DNA from 3 places in the Nonomuraea sp. NPDC005650 genome. Region 1 is predicted to be linked to each of the others. Evidence: riboswitches for the same ligand, from Rfam matches in the RefSeq annotation. Region 1 holds a riboswitch; each other region holds the start of a gene.

Region 1 (3,981 bases):
CACCGAGTCGAGGAACTCCGCGAGGTCGCCGCGGTCGCGGCGGCCGTCGGTGCAGAGATAGAGGCGGGCCTCAGAAACCGAGGGCTTGGGCACGCCGCTTGACCTCAGTGTGACGGCCGGCCTTGATCGCGTCGATGGGCGATCCGGGCAGGGACTCGTCGGGGGTGAAGAGCCAGCGCAGCGACTCGACATCGTCGTAGCCGGCGTCCAGCAGCACGGTCAGTGTGCCGGGTAGGCCCTTCCTCACATCCTTTCCATCGAGGAACACCGCGGGCACCTGCGGCCCGCCGCTCCCCCGGCGAACGCCGAGCAGCTTGTGGTCCTTGAGGAGTTGCTTGGCCCGCCCAATCGAAAGGTCGAGGCGCGAGGCCACTTCGGGGAGAGTGAGCCACTCGTCTACGAGCTGGTCGGTCTCCCGGTCGATCTGTGCAACAGAAAGCGTCACGAAACCACAACTACCACATGCCGTCCTTGCTCAAACAACACAATCCCGTAGGGAGACTTCTGGATCTACCAGGCGTTCCGCGTCAAGACGGTGTCCGGCGTCGATGATCCTACGCCCCTGTACGAGGTCCCGCGGCCGGTCCACGGCCAGCACCGCGGCGAGGACGTCGTCGGCCGTGAGCCAGACGGCCGACCACTTGCCCTCGGGCTCGCCGCGATAGATCAGCCGTTCCCCTGCCAAATGATGACCCGCATATTGCACCATATGTCCGAACTGCTCCGACCAGAAGTACGGAACGGGATCGTACGCGACGTCCTCGCCCAGCAGGCTCGCGGCGGCCACCTCGGGGGCGTTGAGCGCGGTGTCCCAGTGCTCGACCCTGAGCCTGGTCTGCCAGCGGCGCGACCACCAGGCGGCGCAGTCGCCGACGGCGACCGTGTTCGGGAGGGAGGCGCGCAGGTGCTCGTCCACGACGACGCCGTTGTGCAGGTCGATGTCGGCGCCGGTGAGCCATTCGACGGCCGGGCGCACGCCGATGCCCGTGACCACCACGTGGGCGTCCACGAACTCGCCGCCCACCAGCCGCACGCCGCCCTCGTCCACGGAGTCGACCATGGTGTCGAGCCGCAGGTCGATGCCGTCGTACCAGCGCTCGGTGCGGGCCCCGATCTCGGCGCCGACGGCCATGGCGAGCGGCGCCGGGCCGGCCTCGATCACGGTCACCGCGCACCCGGCGCGGCGGGCGGCGGTGGCCACCTCAGCGCCGATCCAGCCGGCGCCGATGACCGCGACGCGGGCGCCGGGGACGAGCATGGCCCTGAGCTCGTGGGCGTCGTCGAGCGTGCGCAGCACGTGCTGCGGGCCGTCGCCGGGCAGCCTGATCGGCTCGGCGCCGGTGGCGATGACCAGCCCGTCGTAGCCGATCTCGCCCTCGGTCGTCTCCACGACCCCCTCGCGCAGCGCCTTGGCGCTGACCCCGGGCTGGAAGTCCACGTCGATCGCGGCCAGGTCGGTGTCGACGAAGCTGGTGTCGGCGTCGCCGAACAGCACGGCCTTGGACAGGGGCGGACGGTCGTAGGGGCGATGCCGCTCCTCGCCGATCAGCGTGACCCTCCCCCCGAACCCCCGCGTGCGCAACGCCTCCACGGTGCGCACTCCGGCCAGGCCAGCTCCCACCACCACGACTCGGTTCACGTTCATGACCCTAACGTGGGGCGGTGTCGGGGCGTCGCAGCGAGGCCGTAGGCTGGAGGACGTAAGACGCGCGGGAGTCCGGCCGTGACCGGGCTGAGAGGAAGGCTGCCTTCGGGCCTTCGACCGCAAGACACCTGATCCGGATCATGCCGGCGAAGGGAGCGCGGATGGATGTGATCGTGGGCGGCGGGGTCGTCGGGCTCTCCGCGGCCTGGCGGCTGGCCCGCGCGGGGCGGCCCGTCACCCTGGTCGACCCGGCCCCCGCCTCTGGGGCCTCACACGCGGCGGCGGGGATGCTGGCGCCGATCAGCGAGGTGACCTACACCGAGGCGCCGCTGTTGCGGCTCGGGGTGGCGTCGCTGCGCCGCTGGCCCGCCTTCGCCGCCGAGCTGGCCGCCGACGCGGGGCTGGCCGGCCCCGAGGCCCTGGACCTGCGCTCCGAGGGGACGCTCGACGTGGCGTTCGGGGCGGACGACCTGGCCGCGCTGGACGAGCTGGCCGCGTACCTGGACAAGCTGGAGCTGCCCGTCGAGCGGCTGACCGGCCGCGAGTGCCGCCGCCTTGAACCCATGCTGGCCCCCTCGGTGCGGGGCGGGCTGCTGGCCCCCGGCGACTCCTGGGTGGACCCGCGCCGCGTGACGGCGGCGCTGCTCGCCGCGCTCGACCGGCAGGGAGTCCCGCTGGTACGGGCCCGCGTGCGCGAGCTGCTGCGCGACGGCGCCCGGGTCACGGGCGTACGCCTGGAGCCGCCCGGCGGCGACGGCCGGCCGGCCGAGCTGCCGGCGGAGCGGGTGGTCCTGGCGGCCGGGGCGTGGAGCGCCGGGCTGGCCGAGCTGCCGGTGCGGCCGGTGAAGGGGCAGATCATGCGGTTGCGTTCGCCGCAGCCGCTGCTCACGCGATGCGTGCGCGGCACCGTGCACGGCACGCCGGTCTATCTCGTCCCCCGGGGCGACGGCGAGCTGGTGGTCGGGGCGACGCAGGAGGAGATGGGCTTCGACACCAGGGTGACCGCGGGCGGGCTCTACGAGCTGCTGCGGGACGCCAGGGAGCTGGTGCCGGGCGTCACCGAGCTGGAGGTCGCCGACGTGGTGGCCGGGCTGCGTCCGGGCACGCCGGACAACCTGCCGCTCATCGGCCCGAGCCGCACCCCGGGGCTGACGCTGGCCACCGGTCACCACCGGGGCGGCGTGCTCCTGGCGCCGCTCACGGCGGACATCCTGCTGGGCGAAGAGGGCGAGCTGGCGGCGTTGTGCGCCCCTGGGAGATTTCGGGAAATTTCATGATTGTGACGATCAACGGGGCCTCGCACGAGGTGACCGACGGCATGACCGTGGCGCAGGCCGTACGCACATTGACCACGGCCACCACCGGAGTGGCCGTGGCCGTGAACGACGAGGTGGTCACGCGGAGCTCGTGGGAGACGACGGCGCTCAGCGACCGTGACCGGGTGGAGGTTCTGACGGCGGTGCAAGGTGGATGAACTGATCATCGCCGGGGAGAAGTTCTCCTCCCGGCTCATCATGGGGACCGGCGGCGCACCCTCGCTCGACGTGCTCGACCAGGCGCTGGCCGCGTCCGGCACCGAGCTGACCACGGTGGCCATGCGGCGGCTCGACCCGACCGCCCCCGGGTCCGTCCTGGACGTGCTGCGCGAGCGGGACATCAAGGTGCTCCCCAACACGGCGGGCTGCTTCACCGCGGGCGAGGCCGTGCTGACGGCGCGGCTGGCCAGGGAGGCGCTCGGCACGAACTGGGTCAAGCTGGAGGTCATCGCCGACGAGCGGACGCTGCTGCCCGACCCGATCGAGACGTTCGACGCCGCGGAGCGGCTGGTGGCCGACGGGTTCGTGGTGCTGCCGTACATCGGGGACGACCCCGCGCTGGCGCGGCGGCTGGAGCAGGCGGGCTGCGCGGCCGTCATGCCGCTGGGCGCGCCGATCGGCTCGGGCCTCGGCATCCGCAACCCGCACAACATCGAGCTGATCGTGGAGGCCGCGTCCGTGCCGGTGGTGCTCGACGCGGGCATCGGCACGGCCAGCGACGCCGCGCTGGCGATGGAGCTGGGCTGCGACGCCGTGCTGCTGGCCACCGCGGTCACCAGGGCGCGGCGGCCCGATCTCATGGCGGCCGCCATGAAGGGGGCCGTGGCGGCGGGACGGCTGGCGCGGCTGGCCGGCCGCATCCCGCGCAGGCGCTACGCCGAGGCCTCCTCGCCGATGACGCCGTGACCTGAGTGGTGTGCGGGGAGCTGGGACGTTCCAACGGGAACGTCTCAGCATCGGTTTCGGGCGGTGGGGCCCTCCCAGTGGCAAAACGCCCGTAAACTCAGCGGGGTGGATACG
Region 2 (3,981 bases), on a different contig from region 1:
GAAAAATCCGGACGAGATCCCCGGCGTCGCCGCCCTCGGCCCCGACCCCCTCGACGAGTCCTTCACCGTCGACGCGCTCAAAGGCATCCTGGGCGGCAGCCGCACCCAGATCAAGGGGCTGCTGCGCGACCAGAAGATCATCGCCGGCATCGGCAACGCGTACTCGGACGAGGTGCTCCACGCGGCGAAGATGTCCCCGTTCAAGATCGCGGCCACGCTGACGGACGCGCAGATCGCCGACCTGCACGAGGCCATCGTCACCACCCTGGGGGAGGCCGTGGAGCGGGCGCACGGGCTGGCGGCCAAGGACCTCAAGGCGGAGAAGAAGTCGGGACTGCGGGTCCACAACCGCGCCGGGCAGCCGTGCGACGTCTGCGGCGACACGATCCGGGAGGTGTCCTTCGCGGACTCCTCGCTGCAGTACTGCCCCACCTGCCAGACCGGCGGCAAGCCCCTCGCCGACCGCCGCCTGTCCCGCCTTCTCAAATGAACTGCGAGGGCCCTTTGGACCCGCTCGACGACTACGACGTGCGGCAGTGGGACACCCGCGAGGACTGCGAGGTGCGCCAGATCCTCGACCGCATCGCGGACAAGTGGTCGCTGCTCGTGATCGCCCTGCTCGACTGCCAGAGCCTGCGCTTCACCCAGCTCCGCCGCGAGATCGACGGCGTCAGCCAGCGCATGCTCAGCGTGACCCTGCGCCAGCTCGAACGCGACGGCCTCGTCAGCCGCACGGTCCACCCCGTCGTGCCGCCCAGGGTGGACTACGCGCTCACGCCGCTCGGCCGCACGCTGCACGAGACCATCAAGTCGCTGGTCACCTGGACGGAGGCGCACCAGGAGGAGATCGCCGAGGCGCGTGCGGCCTACGACGCCAGGCGCGAGATGATGGAGTCATGACCGTTCCTGAGATCGAGGCCAGTGCCGTTCCCGCAGACGCTTACCTGCTCGACGTCCGTGAGCAGGACGAATGGGTCGCGGGGCACGCCCCTGAGGCCGTGCACATCCCCATGACGCAGATTCAAGGGCGGGTCGAGGAGGTGCCCGGCGACCGCACGGTCTACGTCGTCTGCCGGGTGGGCGGCCGGTCCCTGCAGGTCGCGGCCTGGCTCAACCAGCTCGGGCGCGACGCCGTCAACGTCGGCGGCGGCATGCAGTCGTGGGAGTTCGCGCGCCTTCCGATGGTCAGCGAGACCGGGCAGCAGCCGTTCGTGGCGTGAAACCTTGGTGAAGGCCCCACTGTGGCGGTTTCGCCGCCACTAAGGCATGATGAGGGCGCCAACTGCAGATTGTCGCGGGAGCTCGGGGTTTCGCCGGGCTGAGAGGGCAGCCATAGATCCGCTGCCGACCGCCTGAACCTGTCCGGGTAATGCCGGCGTAGGGAGTGCGCGATGACGCATGTCGTCGACGAAGTTCCGCTGACTCTTGAAGGCAGGCCGCCGAAGACCCTGGGCGTGCTCGACCAGGGCGCGCTCTGGGCGAACCTCGGAGTCAGCCTCCTGGGCTTCTCCGGGGCGTCCCTCCTGCTCAACCCCTTGGGCAACGCTCCCCTCAGCCTGGCCGCCGCGCTCCTGGCGACCGTGGTCGGCAGCCTGATCGGCACCGCCATGGTGGGCCTGTCCGCCGTGCCCGGCACCCAGACGGGGCAGCCCGCGATGGTGCTGCTGCGGGGCCTGTTCGGGGCAAAGATCTCGTACGTCCCCACGGTGCTGAACATCGTCCAGATGCTCGGCTGGGCCGCGTTCGAGCTGTGGGTGATCGCCAAGGCGGCCAGCGCGATCTTCGGCGCCGTGCCGTACCAGGTGTGGGTGGTCGCGGCGGGGGTGCTGACCACGGCGCTCACGATCTGGCCGCTCGGGTCCATCAGGCTGCTGCGGCGGTACGTCACCATCGGCGTGGTCGTGTCGATGGTGTGGTTCGCCTGGCACTTCCTGACCAGCGCGCCCGCGCACACCGGCGGGTCCTGGACGGCGTTCGCCCCGGCCGTGGACTACGTGATCGCGCTGTCGGTGTCGTGGGTGCCGATGGCGGCCGACTTCGCCCGGCACTCCAGGTCGAGCAGGGCCGCGTTCACCGGCGTGGTCGGCGGCTACACGCTGGCCCAGGTGGCCTGCCTGGGCCTGGGCGTGTTCGCGGTGGCCCTGGCGGGGGCGGACAACGTGGCGGCCGATCCGACGTCGGTGTTCGGCCCGTTCGTGGCGGTGCCGCTGGGCGCGCTGTTCTTCGCGATCCTGGTGCTGCGCGAGACGGACCAGTCGTTCGCCAACGTCTACTCCACCACGGTCTCGCTGCAGAACCTGATGCCGCGGGTGGACCGGCGCGTCTTCTCCGTCGCCATCGGCGTGCTGAGCGTCGCGATCGCCCTGGTCGTGGACGTCAACTCCTACGGGGCGTTCCTGGGCGTGATCGGGGCGATCTTCGTGCCGATGTTCGCGGTGCTGGCCGTGGACTACTTCGTGCTGGGCGGCTCGCGCGGCTGGAACACCGCGGAGGACGCGCCCTCACGCTGGTCGAGGCTGGTGCCGTGGGCCCTCGGCTTCGTGGCGTACTGGCTGGCGACCGCCACGCCCCCGGACACGGCGTGGGGGGCCTTCTGGCAGTCGGCCCGCGAGGCCATCGGCTTCACCCGGCAGCCGTGGATGAACGGGGCGCTCGGTGCGGCCATCGTCGCCGCGCTGGTCACCCTGCTGATCGGCTGGTCGACGCGCGCTTTTCGACGTTGAGCAGGTGCTGCTTGGCCGTCGCGCCGCCCGCGTAGTCGCCGAGCGCGCCGTCCTCGCGCACCACCCGGTGGCACGGCACGATCACGCACACCGGGTTGGAGGCCAGCGCGTTGCCGATCGCCCGCAGCGCGCGCGGCCGGCCGATGCTCGCGCCGATCGCCTCCAGCGTCGTGGTGGTGCCGTAGGGGACCGCGATCGTCTTCTGCAGCACCGTACGGGCGAAAGACGTCGCCAGCGCGAGGTCGACGGGCGTGCTGAACGCGCGCAGGCGGCCGGAGAAGTAGGCGTCCAACTCTCTGCGCACCGGGTCGAGCCGGCGCGGGTCCGGCCCGATGAACGAGCCCACATGCCTCGTGACCAGCTCGAACACGGCGTTTTCCGGCTCGAAGCTGCACGCCGCGACACCCTTGCCGGTCACCGCGAGCACCAGCCTGCCGACGGCCCCGTCATAGGTGCCGAACGCGATGTCAGGATGCGTCTCACCTCGATAGGTGCTGGAGGTCACGCGCAACAGGGCATCGATATCGCCGCTCGACATGCCACCACCCTCCCCACCCGCCGAGAATCACCGTGCCCGCAGCGTATCGGACGGATCGCCCGACGCACTCACCACGCCACGTGCACTATGGAGGAGTGGGGGACGAATGGGCCGGTAGTGACGACGAGATCGCTCGTGCTGCCCTCGCCGGTTCGCCCAACGCCGTCGTGGTCGTCGACCGGGATCAGAGCGTACTGGTCTGGAACGAGGCGGCCGAGCGGCTGTTCGGGTGGACGGCGGAGGAGATGCTCGGGCGCCGGGCGCCGATCGTGCCGAGCGAGCTGACCGCCGAGCACAACGCCGTGCTCGAACGCGTGCGCACCGGCGGCCAGGTCTCGGTCCGCACCAAACGTTTACGCGGCGACGGGACCCTGCTCGACGTGCGCGTGGACATCAGCGCGCTGCGCCTGGGCAGCTCCGTGGCCGGGTACGTCTGCGTGCACCACCTCGCGCGGGCCGACGCGGTGGCCAGGGACCGCATGGCGCGGCGGGCCAGGCTGGTGCGCCGGCTCACCGACGTGGTCGGCGACATCAACTCCGAGCTGGAGCTGTCGGCCGTGCTCGACCGGATCTCGGCCAGCCTCACGGAGCTCACCGGGGCGGACGCGGGCGGGTTCGTGCTGATCGAGGGCGAGCGGTTGCGGCTGGTCAGCACGTACCAGTTGCCGGCGGCCATCAGGGGCACCACCAGCGACCTGCGCACGAGCCTCGTCGACAAGC
Region 3 (3,981 bases), on a different contig from region 1:
GCGACGTCACGCTGGCCGAGCCCACCAGGTTCCGCTCGTTCCGCCGCGCCGAGCGCCGCGCCCTGCTGGGAGCCCTGGACGCGGTCGCGTCCCCGGCCAAGCTCGGCGACGTGCCGCGCCACCGGGAGGAGTGGAAGCGCCTCGGCGAGCGGCTGCACCCCCACGAGTACCCGCAGTTCCCCAACGCCGCCGCCGTCTTCGAAACGGCCAGGGGCACGCGCCGGGCCGAGAGCCTGGACAGCAGGGTCGAGGCCGCCCTGTCGGCGGGCCGCACCGCCGAGGCGGTGAAGCTGCTGGAGAAGGCGCCCGGCGCGCTGCTGCGCCGCCTCGACCACCTGCTGCGCGCGACGGACGCGCCGGACGCCACGGACGTGCTGGATGCGGCGGAAAGAGCCGCCGCCGGCGCCTCCGGCCGCGTCCTGCTGTCGCTGCGCGAGCATCTGCAGAACCGGCTCGCCCCCGTCGCGGGCCGCGTCTTCACCAACCGGTACGGCAGGGCGTGGGCGACCCCCGACTCCCGTTCGCCGCTGGCGGAGGAGGCACTGTCGCGGACCCTGGCCATCCTGGACGAGGAGATCACCCGCCGCCTCCCCGACCCCGGCGAGCTGATCGTCGATCCCGACGTGCTCGACGTCGCCCTGCCGCTGTCCGGCAAGGCCGTCGCGCCCGGCCTCGGCATGCTGCCCCGGGGCTCGGTCTCGGCGGTGGACGGCGAGCTGCTCAGGTTCTTCGTCCACTGGCGCGAGGCCGGGCAGCGCACCGACTACGACCTGTCCGCCCTCATGCTCGACGACTCCTACGACAACCCGACGCACATTTCCTGGACGAACTACACCAACGATTTCGCCGAGTACTCCGGCGACCTCACCGAGGCGCCCGAGGGCGCGTCCGAGTTCATCAACATCCTGCTCGCCGCCGCGACCCAGCCGATCATCATCCCGCAGGTGCACATCTACGCCGGGGAGCGGTTCGACGAGGCCGCCGAGGCGTTCTTCGGATACATGACCAGGGACGCCGCGCAGGAGGGCAGGCCGTTCGAGCCGCGTACCGTGCGCATGAAGTCGGACCTGCGCGGCTCCGGCGCGGTCGCCCTGCCGCTCGTCTTCCTGCGCGGCGGCGACGGCGGCTGGCTGGTGAAGTGGCTGCACCTCTACCTGAACGGCGACCCCGGCTTCAACCAGGTGGAGGGCAACCGCGTCACCGCCTCCCTGCTGGTGCGCTCCATCGTCGAACGCGACTACCTGCGCGTCCGCTACCTGGCCGACCTGCTGCGCGCGAAGAGCTCCACGGCCGGGCACACCACCTACATCGGCCTGGAGGCGCCGGCCGACCTCCCGGCGGGGGCGCGCGTCTACACACCCGGCACGCTGCACGAACTGATCCCCGCCTGATACGTTCGACCTCCGGTCGTGAGGCCATTCGGGAGCTTCCTTCTCCTGGTTCGAATCCAGGTAGGCCCCACGGGCCTGCTGGCTGTCTAGCTTCCGAGCCTTCCTCACGACCGGGCCGTGCCTTCTGCTAGCGTTGAACGCGACGCGGGGTGCCCGGGCTGCCGGGCTGAGATCACACCCGTCGAACCTGATCTAGTTCGCACTAGCGAAGGGACGTCATCGGTGACCTTCTGTGATGAGCTCTGGACGCGCACGGCCACGCTGCTCAAGGCGATCCACGACCACCCGTTCAACACCGCGCTCGGCGACGGCACCCTCGACCGGGAGCGCTTCGCGTTCTACCTCGTCCAGGACGGGCGCTACCTGGTGGCCTACTCCAAGGTCCTCGCCACGGCCTCGGCCCGCGCCACCTCCCCGGCCGACGCCGCGTTCTTCGCGCAGAGCGCGCACACGGCGCTGGTCGTCGAGCGGGCCCTGCACACCGGCTACCTGGAGCAGTTCGGGCTGACGGCCGAGGAGACGGCGGCCGTGGCCACCTCGCCGACCTGCCTGGCCTACTCCTCCTACCTCCAGGCCACGGCCCTCGCCGCCCCCTTGCCCGTGCTGGCCGCCGCCGTGCTGCCGTGCTTCTGGGTCTACCAGGACGTCGGCGCGGCGCTGCTCGAACGCACGGCGGGCGCGGCCGAGCACCCGTACGGGACCTGGATCGGCACCTACTCCGACCCCGCCTTCGCCGCCTCGGTCGAGCAGGCCAAGGCCATCGCCGACCGGCTGGCCGAGACCGCCGACCCCGGGACGCGCCGGGCGATGGACGAGGCGTTCTGCCGGGCCACCGAGTACGAGTGGATGTTCTGGGACAGCGCCTGGCGCCTGGAGACCTGGCCCACCGGACAATGGCTCTCCTAGGCACCCTGGCCTCACGCGAACGACTCGCTGAGCTCCCTGCGCAGCTCGCGGGCCTGGTGCAGGTAGTGCGTGGCCAGCGCGGCGCGCCCGGAGGAGCGGTAGAGCTCCCCGAGCGTCTGGTACGTGTCCGCCTCCCCGCTGCGGTCACCCAGCTGCTGGAAGATCACCAGGGAGCGCTCCAGCTGGTCGGAGCCGTCCGACCGGTGGCCCCTGGCCACCTGGAGCCCGCCCAGGTTCCGCATCGCGTACGCGCCGCAGTGGCGATCGCCGAGCGCCTCGAAGATGTCCAGCGCGTGCCCCTGGAAGCGCATGGCCCGCTCCGACTCGGCGGACAGGTCGTACAGGCGGCCGAGCTGCATCGACACGCAGCCCTCGCGGTGGGCGTCGCCGAGCTCCTCGGCCAGCCGCAGCGCGTCCCCGAGCCACCTGGACGCCTGCCGCAGGTCCCGCAGCGACAGGTAGACGCGCCCGATCGCCTGCCGCGCGTACGCCTCGCCGCTGCGGTCGCCGATGGCCAGGAACATGGCCAGCGCGTGCCGGAAGGACCCGAGCGCCTTCAGGTGCCGGTTGGAGAACTGGTTGACCGCCGCCAGCCCGCAGATCGAGATGGCCTCGCTGCGCGTGTCGCCCAGCTCGTGGAAGATGACGCGGGCCCGCCGGAACATGTCCTCGGCCTCGGCGTAGCGGTCCTGGTAGAGGCAGACCTGGGCCAGGCCGCGGAGCATGGCGGCCTCCCCGTGGCGGTCGCCGGCCGCGCGGGCGCTGTCCAGGGCGAGGCGGTGCGTGAGCTGCCACTCGTCCAGGAGGCAGTGCAGGTCGAAGTACGGGACCAAGGTGGCGGCCAGCCCCCACGCGGACTGGGCCAGGCCCGCGTCGGCGGCCAGCCGTACGGCCTCGACCAGGGACTCCCGCTCGGCGTCGAACCAGGACAGCGGCTGGGCGGTGAGGCGGCCGAGGGTCTCCCGCTCCAGGCTCCAGCGGGGCGCCAGGTCGGAGGTCAGCCCGAAGAGGGTGGTGGGAAGTCGTAAGGAGGCGTGTTCGGCGGCGGTCAGCCAGCCGCCGAGCACCCGGGCCAGCGCGTGCCGCTCGGTGTCGCCGCCCGCCTTCTCCTTGGCGGCGCAGCGGATCAGGTCGTGGAGCCGGTAGCGGGGCTGGCCGACGTGGTCGGTGCCGGCCAGGCGTAGGAGGTTCGCGTCGACCAGGGCGTCCACGACGGCGTCGGCGCGGGGCCGGTCGAGCACGGCGTCGGCCACCCAGCCCGGCACGGACTGCTCGCCCAGCAGGCCGATCGCGCGGAAGGCCAGGGCGGCGTCGTCGGGCAGCCGCTGGTAGCTGAGCTCGAAGGAGCCGCGTACCTCGAGGTCGCCGGCGCGTAACTCGTCGAGGCGGCCGGCCTCGTCCTCCAGCCGCTGCCGCAGCACGGCCAGCGACCAGCCGGGCCGTCCGGCCAGCCGGGACCCGGCCACCCGGACGGCCAGCGGTAAGTGGCCGCAGGCGCGCACGATCGCCTGGGCGGCCTCGCGCTCCTCGGTCACCCGTCCGGGGCCGACGATCCTGCCCAGGAGCTCTTCGGCCTCCGCGGGGGGCAGCACGTCGAGTTCGAGTTGGAGCGCTCCGGGCAGTTCGGCGATCCGCCGCCGGCTCGTGACGAGCACCGCGCTGCCGCTGCCGGGGAGCAGGGCGC

What was found. Region 1 has a riboswitch for thiamine pyrophosphate ahead of thiO (glycine oxidase ThiO). Riboswitches for the same ligand answer to the same signal wherever they lie in the genome.
Region 2: linked by a shared signal. The riboswitch ahead of ABZS69_RS34895 (cytosine permease) and the one ahead of thiO (glycine oxidase ThiO) in region 1 are both predicted to bind thiamine pyrophosphate.
Region 3: linked by a shared signal. The riboswitch ahead of tenA (thiaminase II) and the one ahead of thiO (glycine oxidase ThiO) in region 1 are both predicted to bind thiamine pyrophosphate.

What each region holds. Positions count from the first base shown of each region.
Region 1 is NZ_JBEXCR010000001.1:551,161-555,141, forward strand. Features, by position in the region: gene thiE (thiamine phosphate synthase) at 1-93, opposite strand, end outside; gene ABZS69_RS02505 (Rv2175c family DNA-binding protein) at 71-445, opposite strand; gene ABZS69_RS02510 (FAD-dependent oxidoreductase) at 476-1,645, opposite strand; TPP riboswitch at 1,700-1,817, shown strand; gene thiO (glycine oxidase ThiO) at 1,807-2,922, shown strand; gene thiS (sulfur carrier protein ThiS) at 2,919-3,119, shown strand; gene ABZS69_RS02525 (thiazole synthase) at 3,112-3,867, shown strand; gene pknB (Stk1 family PASTA domain-containing Ser/Thr kinase) at 3,973-3,981, shown strand, end outside.
Region 2 is NZ_JBEXCR010000022.1:135,122-139,102, reverse strand. Features, by position in the region: gene ABZS69_RS34910 (DNA-formamidopyrimidine glycosylase family protein) at 1-490, shown strand, start outside; gene ABZS69_RS34905 (helix-turn-helix domain-containing protein) at 487-900, shown strand; gene ABZS69_RS34900 (rhodanese-like domain-containing protein) at 897-1,220, shown strand; TPP riboswitch at 1,285-1,402, shown strand; gene ABZS69_RS34895 (cytosine permease) at 1,392-2,723, shown strand; gene ABZS69_RS34890 (methylated-DNA--[protein]-cysteine S-methyltransferase) at 2,680-3,261, opposite strand; gene ABZS69_RS34885 (PAS domain-containing sensor histidine kinase) at 3,357-3,981, shown strand, end outside.
Region 3 is NZ_JBEXCR010000089.1:1,481-5,461, reverse strand. Features, by position in the region: gene ABZS69_RS65120 (hypothetical protein) at 1-1,391, shown strand, start outside; TPP riboswitch at 1,527-1,622, shown strand; gene tenA (thiaminase II) at 1,614-2,297, shown strand; gene ABZS69_RS65110 (BTAD domain-containing putative transcriptional regulator) at 2,309-3,981, opposite strand, start outside.